Regions from separate parts of the Cobetia sp. 2AS genome, predicted to be linked through region 2. Evidence: predicted binding sites of a transcription regulator. Region 2 holds the regulator's gene; each other region holds the start of a gene.
The links. Region 2 encodes sigma-54, which starts transcription at its own class of promoters, with help from an activator protein. Its sites were predicted from a motif close to TGGCACNNNNNTTGCTNT; they were not measured.
Positions count from the first base shown of each region.

Region 1: the regulator sigma-54 is predicted to act here: its motif matches at 2,132-2,149, upstream of QD356_RS16990 (DUF3305 domain-containing protein).
Region 3: the regulator sigma-54 is predicted to act here: its motif matches at 2,346-2,363, upstream of glnA (glutamate--ammonia ligase).

Region 1 covers NZ_JARWKQ010000009.1:14,876-19,067, reverse strand. Annotated here, with positions in the region: gene QD356_RS17000 (helix-turn-helix transcriptional regulator) at 19-1,068, opposite strand; gene QD356_RS16995 (formate dehydrogenase accessory sulfurtransferase FdhD) at 1,068-2,003, opposite strand; gene QD356_RS16990 (DUF3305 domain-containing protein) at 2,212-2,769, shown strand; gene QD356_RS16985 (DUF3306 domain-containing protein) at 2,766-3,551, shown strand; gene QD356_RS16980 (4Fe-4S dicluster domain-containing protein) at 4,052-4,192, shown strand, end outside.
Region 2 covers NZ_JARWKQ010000001.1:128,661-132,852, reverse strand. Annotated here, with positions in the region: gene lptB (LPS export ABC transporter ATP-binding protein) at 1-598, shown strand, start outside; gene QD356_RS00565 (RNA polymerase factor sigma-54) at 832-2,280, shown strand; gene raiA (ribosome-associated translation inhibitor RaiA) at 2,941-3,249, shown strand; gene QD356_RS00555 (PTS sugar transporter subunit IIA) at 3,259-3,729, shown strand; gene rapZ (RNase adapter RapZ) at 3,867-4,192, shown strand, end outside.
Region 3 covers NZ_JARWKQ010000005.1:41,940-46,131, forward strand. Annotated here, with positions in the region: gene QD356_RS13480 (DUF4124 domain-containing protein) at 1-351, opposite strand, end outside; gene glnA (glutamate--ammonia ligase) at 804-2,210, opposite strand; gene typA (translational GTPase TypA) at 2,854-4,192, shown strand, end outside.

The DNA.
Region 1 (4,192 bases), on a different contig from region 2:
GTCTCGATACCGAGCGCCTCAATCGTGCTGTGCGGCATCGCCGCGCCAGATCAACTGACCGCATTCGCGCAGATCATAGCCGCCGAGGGATTGCGCCAGCTGAATGCCATTTGGTGTGGCCAGATAGTCCAGCAATCCCTGGAAGAGATCGCGAAAGTAGACATTGCGCGGTACCACCAAATCGAAGGCCTCTTCACACACCGGCACGAAGCCGAGGCCGAACTCATTGGCGGCCGACAGCGTGCCGGGGCCGACGTCCACCTCGCCCCGCGCCACCATCGAGGCCACTTCCCGCTCGGAATAGGCGATCGCCAGGGTGTTGAGCTGCTCGGCACGCATCTGATGGCCGGACAGCCACTCCTGCAGGAAGCGCTGCGAACCGGCCCCCTCCTGTCGCACCGCCCAACGCCGCTGCGAACCGAACAGGCCGCTGGGGTCGATGGACAGATGACGATCATCATTGCGGATGATCAACCCCTGGGTACGACGCGCAAGCCGCACCATCACCCACTGACGATAGCCATCGTGGCCGCGAATCAGCGCCGGATGACGCAGCGCCGCCTCCTCCGCGCGCCCCCAGTGAATGGCGCAGACATCAGCACGCCCCTGGCTGAGCAGATCAAGCCCCAGACGCGTGCCGGTGACGCTCATGCCATAGAAGGCGCTACCGGCATGCTGCTGATTGAGGCGCATGGAGAGCGCGGCCAGCAGCGGGTCATCACTGCCGGTGATCATCAGACGATCCGCCAGTACACCATGATGGCTGGACTCGAGAATCCATTGCTCCACCAGGCGCCTCGGAAACAACCACTTGCCGGTCACCTTGGTCGCCGGCATGGTGCCGTCACTGGCCAGCTGATAGATCTTCTTCTCGTTGAGATGCAGCAGGCGCGCGACTTCCTGCACCGTCAGAAAGGGGTTGTCGTGGGGGACCGGAGCCTGCCGACCGGTGGCCGCATTCAGGGCCTCGCCTGAAGACTCAGCGACAGAGCCACCCGCAGGTGCGCCGAGTTCAGAGGAAAAGCCCTGTGAGGGTATGACGCCCAGCGGCGAAGAAAGACGACTCATCACTGCGCCCCCTTGTCGTGTCCGGCTGCGCCGTCTGCTGAAGATGGCTTGCCTGACGCGTCATGGCGCGATGACTTGAGAGCGTCACCTGCACGCAGCGGCGGGATGGCATCCAGCACCAGCCGCCCGGCAGGGTCCACCGCCTGGAAGTGGCGCCCCTTGGCGCGCGCGATCAACAACACGCCAAAGCGTTCCGCCAGCTCCACCCCCTTCTGCGTGACACCTGAGCGTGAGACCAGCACCGAGATCCCCGCCTGAGCCACTTTCAGCACCATCTCGGAAGTCAGACGACCGGTGGTGTAGAAGATATTGGCCTCCTGATAATCACTGGCATCATCACTCAGAGGCGCCAACCAGCTCAGCCCCGCCAGCGTATCGACGGCGTTGTGGCGGCCGACATCCTCGATGAACGCCAGCACTTCATCATCCCGACACAGGGCGCAACCGTGCACCGCACCGGCCTTGCGATAGGTCGCGTTGTGCGCCGCCAGCGCCTCCAGCAAGCGATACAACAAGGCTTGGCTGAAGGGGCCTGCGTCCAGCGCAGCCAGTGATTGGCGCTCCAGCAGATTGCCGAATACCGTGCCCTGCCCACAGCCGGTGGTCACGGTGCGCTTGCCGAGGCGCTGCTCGATATCCTCAGGCAGATGACGCGTCACCACCGAGGCGCTCTCGACCTCCCAGTCCACCTGCAGCGCTTCGAGGTCCTCAAGCTCACCCAGCAGGCCCTGATTGCGCAGATAACCGGCCACCAGCGCCTCAGGTTCGGCACCCAGGGTCATCAAGGTGACGATCTCGCGCCGATTGAGATAGATGGTCAGCGAGCGCTCGGCGGCAATGGACTGCTGATGGCGCTCACCGCGTTCATCCATGACTTCGATGTCCAGCGTGGTGGGTAGTGTGGCGCGACTGATCGCTGGCCGTGCAGAGGGCATCATGAACTCGGGTCTCCCTGATCGAGCCGGTTGGAATGGCAATTCTTGCGCTGAATCGCCGTAGAGTACCAGTCTGATGGCAGAGCTGTCCCCGCACTGACTGACGGTGACCCTGATATCGCATTCGCCGGCATGTATCTTGCACACTAGCACCATCGCAGCATTCTTTTCAGACCCGCTTGCGGGTACAGCAGTGAACAAGGAAGCCATGTCTGAATCCATCCCTCCCCGTAGTGACGATACCCGCTGGTTGAGCGTCACCCTGGCGCCCACCACGCAGAAGCTGGGGCGTTTCAGCATCGACACCTGGCGGATTGCCGACCTCTCGCCCTCTGCAACGCCAGAGACGGAATCGCACGTAGCGGAGCCTGCCGCCGCTGATGAAGTAGCGCATCGCCGCATCCTGCCGCTGCAGCTTCACCTCACCGAGCGCACCGATTACCGCTACAACCTCCGCTGCGAGCAGCCGCGACTGTTCGTCCAATGCGATGAGCGCGAAGCCGACGGCATGCAGCCCCGCGTGGTGACGGCCTGTCAGGAGGTAGCATCGCATTGGATGGATGGCGACCAGCTGGTACTAGATGTGCCGATGCCCCCGGCCTTGATGGTGTGGCTGGAAGCCTACCTCGCGCGTCACGGCGAACGACTCGACGAAGGCAAGAAGAAGAAACGCAAGGGCGCCGGGCGCGCCAGTCAGGCAGAGCAGCACGCCGCGACGCCCGACAAGACGCATCAGCCCGGTGATGGTACGGAAAGCACGTCATGAGCCAGCACGACGATAACGCAAGCCGGGCCAATGAAGGCCTGTTCTCGCGCTGGTCACGCCGCAAGCAAGGCGACAGCCGCCGTGAAGACCAACTGGCACAGCCGGACAGCACAGAGGGAACCAAAGGCGACAGCCTCCCGCCGCCACAGGCGGGAGTCGCCTCTGACAACAGCGCTGACACCCCTGCAGCGCGCGTCTCGCAGCACGAAGCCCTGGGCGGCGATAGCCCCTCCTTGTCAGCAGAGCAGGCAGCAGAACAGGCATCAACCGAGAGCGATCAGCAGGCATCGGGCGCTGACAACGCTGAAGTGCCCGTCATCGAGCTGCCAGACCCCGACACCCTGACCCCAGACGCCGACATCAGCGCCTTCATGCAGAGCGGCGTGGACCCGGCGCTACGCCAGCGTGCGCTGCGTCGCATCTTCATGGGTGGCGAGCACTCGGTGCGCGATGGGTTGGATGACTACGACCAGGACTTCTCCCAGATGCGCCCGCTCGCCGAAGGTGTCGCCGACACGCTGCGCAGCTGGACCCGCAAGGTCGAAGAAGGCCTGGAAAAGCTCGATGAGGCAAGCGAGACACCCGCGGTGGATACGACGCTGGAGACAGACGACCAGGTCGCTGAGCAGGCGCCTGACGGTGAGGCGCCAGTGGGCGAGTCACACGCGACGCCCAGCGACGAGATACTCGAGTCGCCTGACCCACAAGCGATACCTGCGGAAAACTCGCGCGAGCCAGCTCCGGTATCAGATGATGACAGCGGCGTCCGCCATAAGCCGTGACCCGGGGCTGGCCCCACAAACGCCTCCAGCGCCATGGCTCAGGACGCCAAGGTTCAGGACGCCAGGGCGTCAGGATGACGCGCCGCACAACCAGCATGAGTCATTATGACCCACGAGTAAGCCGGACACGTCTGACCGAGGTCATCCTGATGCCTCATGAGTCACTCTGACGCGCCTCATCAAGGCGCACTGACTGCAACGCACATGCAAGATTCAGCATGACACGCCAACCCTTGAAGATGATGACTGACCTCAACCGACTGCGGTGATGAGTGCCTGCGCGACCTGACCGCGCCCCTCTTCTCGCCGGGCGTGAAAACGGCAATGTCATCAACAGCATGCAAAGATGGTTGGCCTGTCATGAATCCCCCACTGAACGACTGTCGATCGCCGACCCGGCCCTGACCGCGAGAATCAGCGACGACCGGGACCTTCATCATCCGCCTGCCACCTGACGGCAGCTTGCATGCAAGGTCCGCCACGACCGAATAAGGATGAGGATGCTCAGCTCAAGTCTCGAGAGCGCTCAACGCGCCCTCAATCAACAAGCACGCCAACGCGCCCTGTCATCCGCCATGGGTGGCACGCCTGCCTCCAGTCTGCCGCTGTTGGCGACGGATGCCGGTAGCGCGCCCATCCGT
Region 2 (4,192 bases):
GACCTCGTTCTACATGATCGTCGGACTGGTGCGCGCCGATGCCGGCAACGTCTCCATCGATGACAAGGACCTCTCCGCTGCCGCCATGCATCAGCGTGCACGCGCCGGCATCGGCTATCTGCCGCAGGAAGCGTCGATCTTCCGCAAGCTGTCGGTGGCCGACAACATCATGGCGATTCTGGAGACCCGCAAGGACCTGGATCGCAATGGCCGCAAGGCACGCCTTGAAGAGTTGCTCGAGGAATTCAGCATCACGCACATCCGCGCCAGCGCCGGTATGAGCCTGTCCGGTGGTGAGCGTCGACGGGTCGAGATCGCCCGGGCGCTTGCCACCGAGCCGGACTTCGTACTGCTCGATGAGCCCTTTGCCGGCGTCGACCCCATCTCGGTGGGCGAGATCAAGAGCATCGTGCGCCAACTGCGCGATCGTGGCATCGGTGTGCTGATCACCGACCACAACGTGCGCGAGACACTCGATATCTGTGACACCGCCTATATCGTCGGCGATGGCCAGATCATCGCCCACGGTGACGCGGACTCCATCCTGGCCAACCAGCAGGTGCGCGACGTCTACCTGGGTCACGAGTTCACGCTCTAGGGTCAGCGGCTGCGCTGAGTCCTCGCGAGGCAAAAGCTTCAAAAGCCGCTGCGTGATTTTATCGCGTAGCGGCTTTTTCATGTCTGACATCAGACGCATGCATGACGTCCATACCACCTTGGTGGAAACATGGCATGCAAGTTGCTTGAATATTCACGACAACCACTTGTCAGTGCCCCGAGTCACGGTATAGCGTAGTAAGCACGTTCCTTTGCCGTGAATTGACTGACTCCATGAAACCCACCCTGCAACTCCGCCTCGGCACCTCGCTGACCATGACGCCGCAGCTCCAGCAAGCGATCCAGCTGCTGCAGCTGTCGACGCTCGACCTGCGTCAGGAGATTCAGCAAGCCCTCGAGTCCAACCCCATGTTGGAGCTCGACGAGGACTACGAGTCGCTGGATGTCGTCGAGACACAGGATTCGAGCGAGATCTCCACTGCCGACTCCTCGAGCGAGATTCCCGAGGAATACCCCCTCGACAGTGACTGGTCGGACCTCTACCAGGACCACGCCGGTAGCCTGACCAGCTCCGGCAGTGGCAGCGGGAGCGAGGAAGGGCCGGACTTCGATCGCAATACCAGCGTCGAGAGCCTGCAGGACCACCTGCGCTGGCAGCTGGCGATGACCGACCTCGATGGCCGTGAACGCCAGATGGCGGAGAGCCTGATCGATGCCGTCGACGGTGCCGGCTATCTGAGCCTGTCTCTCGATGAGCTGGTCGATGGCCTGCGTGGCCAGGGCCTGCCCGGCCTCAAGGCCTCCGAGCTCGAGCAGGTATTGCTGCGTCTGCAGCAGTTCGACCCGACCGGCGTCTTTGCCCGTGATCTGCGCGAATGCCTGCTGCTGCAACTGGCGCTGCTGCCGGATGATCTGCCGCTGCTGGCGCAGGCGCGCCGCCTGGTACGCCAATTCCTCGAGGCACTGGGCAACGATGATCGCAAGCTGCTCAAGCGGCGCCTGAGCCTTGACGATGACGAGCTGGACCACGTCATCCGCCTGGTGCGCGCGCTCGATCCGCGTCCGGCATCCGCCTGGGGCGAGCCCGCCAGCGATTACGTGATCCCTGATCTGCTGGTGCGCCATACCCGGCATGGCTGGCAGGTCGAGCTCAACCCGGAAGCGCTGCCCAAGCTGCGCATCCAGCCGGAATACGCCGCACTGATCAAGCGTGCCGACAAGTCCGCCGACAACACCTTTCTCAAGGACAACCTGCAGGAAGCGCGCTGGCTGATGAAGAGCCTGTCATCACGCAATGACACCCTGCTCAAGGTCGGCCGCGAGATCATGGCACGCCAGATCGACTTCCTCGAGCAAGGCGAGGAAGGCATGAAGCCGCTGATTCTGGCCAACATCGCCGAAGTGGTCGAGATGCACGAATCGACCATCTCGCGGGTCACGACCCAGAAGTACATCCACACCCCGCGCGGCGTCTTCGAGCTCAAGTTCTTCTTCTCGAGCCAGGTCGGTGGCAGCGGCAATGGCGACGCTCACTCAAGCACCGCCATTCGTGCCCGCATCCGCAAGCTGATCGCGGAAGAGCCGGCCCGCAAGCCTCTCTCCGACTCGCGGCTGGTCGATCTGCTCGCCAGCGATGGCATCGAGGTCGCACGTCGTACCGTGGCCAAGTATCGCGAAGCGATGGGCATCCCCTCCTCCAGCGAGCGCAAGCGTCTGGCCTGACCCGTCACCTGCGGCTGCCATGCCCTGCTTTCACCTCCACAATGGCAGCCGCCGCCAACCTCAAGCGCTGGATTTTCCGCTCATCAGCCTCTGACTTCGCGGGCAGCGGTACGCCTGTCGCGTTCCCTGTCATCCCGGCAACCGCTCGCCAATTGCCCGTCATGGCACATGACGGCGCGCAGGATGACGGTAAAAAACCGCCGTTACGGCAGCGTCATTCACCGTCAATCGCATGTTTTTAAAGTCACTTTTGCGCGTATTGCACCTGGATGACACCCGGTGAACCTCCCGGAACGCCGCTTGCTCCACGCAATCGGAGCGCCTGAAAGGTGACGTACATGCAGGGATTGGCGACGAAAACCCGCCTTCTTGCGCGTCTTTCACGCACCACCCACCAGACGTGCCCTTGAAGTCCACTCCGATACCCCTCACTGAGTTGAAGACAAGCACTGAGCCACGATGCAGCGCAGCGTTGATCTTTGCGCAAAGCTTGGGCATTGTCGGTACAGACGCTCACGACATCTGACGCCACTGGCAAGGGTGCGAAAACATCGCCAGACGGTGGCCGTCAAGCCTGTTGCAGAGCGTCCGATCAGGGTTTGCTCGTAGTCAAAAAGGGTTACAATTGAATGGCAACCCGCTGGATAAAGGAGCGTGTCCATGCAAGTGAATATCACCGGGCATCATGTGGAACTTACCGATCCTCTCCGCGATTACGTCAACGAGAAGCTCGCTCGCCTCGAACGGCATTACGACAACATCACCAATGTTCAGGTGACTCTGTCGATCGAGAAGGAGCGCCAGCAGGCTGCCTGCACCTTGCATGCGGCAGGCGCTGACCTCCACGCCCTGGCAGAAGACCCCAACATGTACGCTGCCATCGACGCGCTCGCCGACAAGCTGGATCGCCAGCTGGTCAAACACAAGGAAAAGTCCCAGGCTCGCTCTCAGGGCACCGGGACCCGTTGACCTTCCGCCATGACACTTGATCAGATCCTTCCCCCCGAGCGCACGCTTTACGGTGTCCCCGGGGGGAGCAAGAAGCGGGTGCTTGAATTCTTCAGCACCTTCATCGCACAGAACATTCCCAGCCTGGATAGCCAGGAAGTCTTCTCGCGCCTGATCGGGCGCGAAAGACTGGGGTCGACCGGCATTGGCCACGGCGTGGCCGTGCCCCATGCACGCAGCCCGCATTGCAAGACGCCAATCGCTGCGTTTCTGAAGCTCGGTGAACCCATCGACTTCGATGCCATCGACGGAGAACCCATCGATCTGCTGTTCGTGCTGCTGGTGCCTGAGGAAGCGGATGAGACCCATCTGACGCTGCTCGGGCAGGTCGCGGAATTGCTCAATTCCCCGACCAATCGCTCGGCCCTGCGCCAAGCAGACAGCCAGCGTGCACTCTTTGAGGCATTGACCCAAGCCATCGCCGAATTACCGGCGCGCTGAATGACAGGCCCGGACATCGTCCGGGCTTTCGTCTTGCTGGCCTTCCATCGGCCGACGTACAGCGCACTGATAGCGGGCAGCCTTCTGCCCCACCCCTGCATTCTTTCGACGTTGACCTCGCCCTTGGAGAGCACTTCATGAAGATCGTGATCATCAGCGGCCGCTCCGGCTCCGGGAAATCCATCGCTCTCCAGGCGCTGGAAGATATTGGCTACTATGCCATCGACAATCTGCCCGGCATGCTGCTGGCGCCACTGGTCGATCAGCTCGAAAAGGACAGCCCGGCGCGTCGGCGCATCGCGGTCTCCATCGATGCCCGCAACCTGCCGGAAGCCTTGACCCGCTTCCCCGAATTGCTCGACAACGTCCGCCAGAGCGGCATGGACGTGCAGGTCGTCTACCTGACCACCGATTCGCGAGTGCTGCTGGAACGCTACTCGGCGACCCGTCGTCGTCACCCTCT
Region 3 (4,192 bases), on a different contig from region 2:
GAAGGCCACATCCACCGCAGGTGCCCGGGTGCGGGTGCTCTCGCTGGATGAGGCAGTACTCACGCGCGACGGCGTGCTGCGCCGCGGCGGCAGGGATTCCGTCGACGGCACCACGCTGAGCGGCGTCAGCTGCACCTTGCTGCCGCCCGCAGGCTGATCACTGAAGACCACGTTGCCGTTGGCATCGACGTGACGATAGACCTGGGCCGCCTGAATATCGAACGACAGGCTCGACAGCATCAGCGTCGCTGCCAGCAACAGGCACTGCAGTGGCTCGGGGCGCGCTGCTGGCAGTACACGCGAGTCAGTCGCGGGGTTGGCGACGCGCAGGGAGGATACGAAGGGCCACATCCGAAGATTCCTGAAGAGAGTCATGGGAGGCCAGAAGCCGCAGGCAGCTCCAGCGGGTTGGGTCTATCGGCAGGCGATCCTGCTGCCTGATGACAAGGCTAACAAGTTACAAAGCTTATCGCGTTGATGCCAGCATTTGGGGCCTTCGACAAGATGCCTGTGGGCATTGACTGTCACGCAAGGCTACCACCGCGCCCTGCATATCTGTCAGCAGCATGGCCGATCCCAGGGAAAAGGATCAGGGGCAGAGCAAAGGATCAGAGCAAAGAGATAGAACGAAACAGGGCCATAATGAACAACAGGGCCACAACGAAAAACAGGGCCACACCTGTCGGTATGGCCCTGCTGTCGTCATCGTCGTGGGCTTGCCTTCACCTGGAAGGCACCTCCGTCAGATGGCGTGGCTAGCGAATGGCTGCCTCAACCTCTGCAGCGCTTGAACGCTGCTGTACTTAGACGCTGTAGTACATGTCGAATTCGAGCGGGTGAGTCGCCATGCGCAGGCGCTGGACGTCTTCGCCCTTCAGCTCGAGGTAGGCATCGATCATGTCGTCGGTGAAGACGCCGCCCTGGGTCAGGAACTCACGATCGCCGTCCAGCGCGGTCAGGGCCTGTTCGAGGCTCTCGGCCACGGTCGGGATGGACTTGGCTTCTTCGGCCGGCAGGTCGTAGAGGTTCTTGTCCATCGCGTCGCCCGGGTGGATCTTGTTCTTGATACCGTCGATACCGGCCATCAGCATCGCGGAGAACGCCAGGTACGGGTTGGCCGTCGGATCCGGGAAACGCGCCTCGACACGCTTGCCTTTCGGGCTGGCGGTGTACGGGATACGGATGGAAGCGGAACGGTTGCGGGCAGAGTAGGCCAGCATGACCGGCGCTTCGAAGCCTGGCACCAGACGCTTGTAGGAGTTGGTGGACGCATTGGTGAAGGCGTTCAGGGCACGAGCGTGCTTGATGATGCCGCCAATGTAGTAGAGGGCCATTTCGGACAGACCCGCGTACTCGTCACCGGCGAACTGGTTGTCGCCATCCTTCCAGAAGGACTGGTGAACGTGCATGCCGGAACCGTTGTCTCCGACCAGCGGCTTGGGCATGAAGGTCGCGGACTTGCCGTAGGCGTGAGCCACGTTGTGGATCACGTACTTGAGTTCCTGAACCTCATCAGCCTTCTTGACCAGGGTGTTGAACTTGACACCGATCTCGTTCTGGCCGGCGTTCGCCACTTCGTGGTGGTGAACTTCGACTTCCTGACCGATGGCTTCCAGGGTGTTGCACATGGCAGCACGGATATCGTGGAAGCTGTCGATCGGCGGGACCGGGAAGTAGCCGCCCTTCAGACGCGGACGGTGGCCCAGGTTGCCGCCTTCCGGCGTGGAATCGGTCGCCCAGGCACCTTCTTCGGAAGAGATCTTGAACATGGAACCGTTCATCTCGTTCTTCCAGTGCACTTCATCGAAGATGAAGAATTCCGGCTCCGGGCCGAAGAAGGCGGTGTCGCCCAGACCGGTGGACTTCAGGTATTCCTCGGCGCGCTTGGCGACGGAGCGCGGATCACGCTCATAGCCCTGCATGGTGGCCGGCTCGATGACGTCGCAGCGCAGCACCAGGGTGGTGTCTTCGGTGAACGGGTCGAGGAAGGCAGTACCGTCGTCCGGCATCAGGATCATGTCGGATTCGTTGATGCCCTTCCAACCTTCGATGGAGGAACCATCGAACATCTGGCCGTTCTCGAAGAATTCCTCATCCACTGAACGCGCCGGGATGGAGACGTGCTGCTCCTTGCCCTTGGTGTCGGTGAAGCGCAGATCAACCCACTTGACTTCGTGTTCTTCAATCAGGGCAAGTGTCTTCTCAGCCATGGTAATTCTCCGATGGAGCCGGCGGCTCTGGTTACAGTTGGTGTCAGCGTTGTCTGGGGGTTATTGCTCTATTTTGTAAGCCTTTTCTCTCATGGTCGGCGTCGTTATGCCAGCCATCAGACAGGATGCTCTAACAATGCAGCGAGCGTGCCAGAATGGCGCACGCCTCATCGGCCATTTCAGTAAGCTCATGAATATGCTGAAAAAAAACATCACCATCTTCATGCATCAAGCGCAAAAAACCGACCAAAGATGAGCCGACAAGGTGCAAAAATTCTTATCGCGCAGTGCAGATTCATCATTTGAGTGCACCAAAAAACGCCATTGCTCTACATTGGTGCAAAATGCTGAATGCGCGGTATTTCTCCACTCCCACTCGATGATCACGTCAGCATCACATTGCGGTCATTTCTTCCTTCCCTCCTCGCGTTTGCCTCAATCCACAAGTTTTTTTCGTCCGCGACAAGGAGGCGGAAAAGACTTGAGAGACAATCATTTGGGCACTTCAGGCCAGTTGAAGGCACTCGCTGACTCGCCTCGTGAATGCACGATGCTGGCAGGAGGCATGCCATGCCCCCTATAATGCGCCCCAAATCACAAGCGCCCGGTACGCGAGCGCCCATTTTCCGCACAGGTTCCCGTCGTGATCGAGAAACTTCGCAACATAGCCATCATCGCCCACGTTGACCACGGTAAAACTACCCTGGTCGACAAGCTCCTGAGTCAGTCCGGCACCCTGGACCGCAAGGCCGAGGGTCAGGAACGCATCATGGATTCCAACGACCAGGAAAAAGAGCGCGGCATCACCATTCTCGCGAAGAACACCGCGATCCAGTGGAACGACTACCACATCAACATCGTGGATACCCCCGGGCACGCTGACTTCGGTGGCGAAGTCGAGCGCGTGATGTCCATGGTTGACTCCGTGCTGCTGCTGGTCGATGCCGTAGATGGCCCGATGCCGCAGACTCGCTTCGTGACCCAGAAGGCATTCGCCCAGGGCCTGAAGCCGATCGTCGTCGTCAACAAGATCGACCGTCCGGGCTCTCGTCCTGACTGGGTCGTTGACCAGATCTTCGATCTGTTCGACAACCTGGGCGCGACTGACGAGCAGCTCGACTTCCCGATCATCTACTGCTCTGCCCTCAACGGCATTGCCGGTATGGATCCGGAAGACCTGAAAGACACCATGGACCCGATGTTCCAGTCCATCGTCGACATCGTCGAGCCGCCGAAGGTCGAGCTGGACGGCCCGTTCCAGATGCAGATCTCCGCACTGGACTACAACAGCTACGTCGGCGTCATCGGTCTGGGTCGCATCAAGCGTGGCGCTGTCAGCCCGGGTCAGCAGGTTTCCATCATCACCAAGGAAGGCGCTGTCCGTAAGGGCAAGATCGGCCAGGTCATGACTCACATGGGTCTGGACCGCGTGCAGACCGACAAGGCGACTGCCGGCGACATCGTCTGCATCACCGGTATCGAGAACCTCGCGATCTCCGACACCATCTGCGACACCGCCACTGTCGAGGCGCTGCCGCCGCTGACCGTCGATGAGCCGACCGTCTCCATGACCTTCCAGGTCAATGACTCTCCGTTCGCCGGTCAGGACGGCAAGTTCGTCACCAGCCGCAACATCCGTGAGCGTCTGGACCAGGAGCTGATCCACAACGTCGCACTGCGCGTCGAACAGGGCGAGACGCCGGAGAAATTCGTCGTCTCCGGTCGTGGTGAGCTTCACCTCTCCGTTCTGATCGAATCCATGCGTCGTGAAGGCTTCGAGCTGGCCGTGGGCCGTCCGGAAGTCATCATCAAGGAAATCGACGGCAAGAAGCAGGAGCCGTACGAAGAAGTCATCATCGACTGTGAAGAGCAGCACCAGGGCTCCATCATGGAAGAGCTGGGCTACCGCAAGGGCGAGCTGACCAACATGAACCCGGATGGCAAGGGTCGTGTGCGTCTGGACTTCATCATCCCGTCTCGCG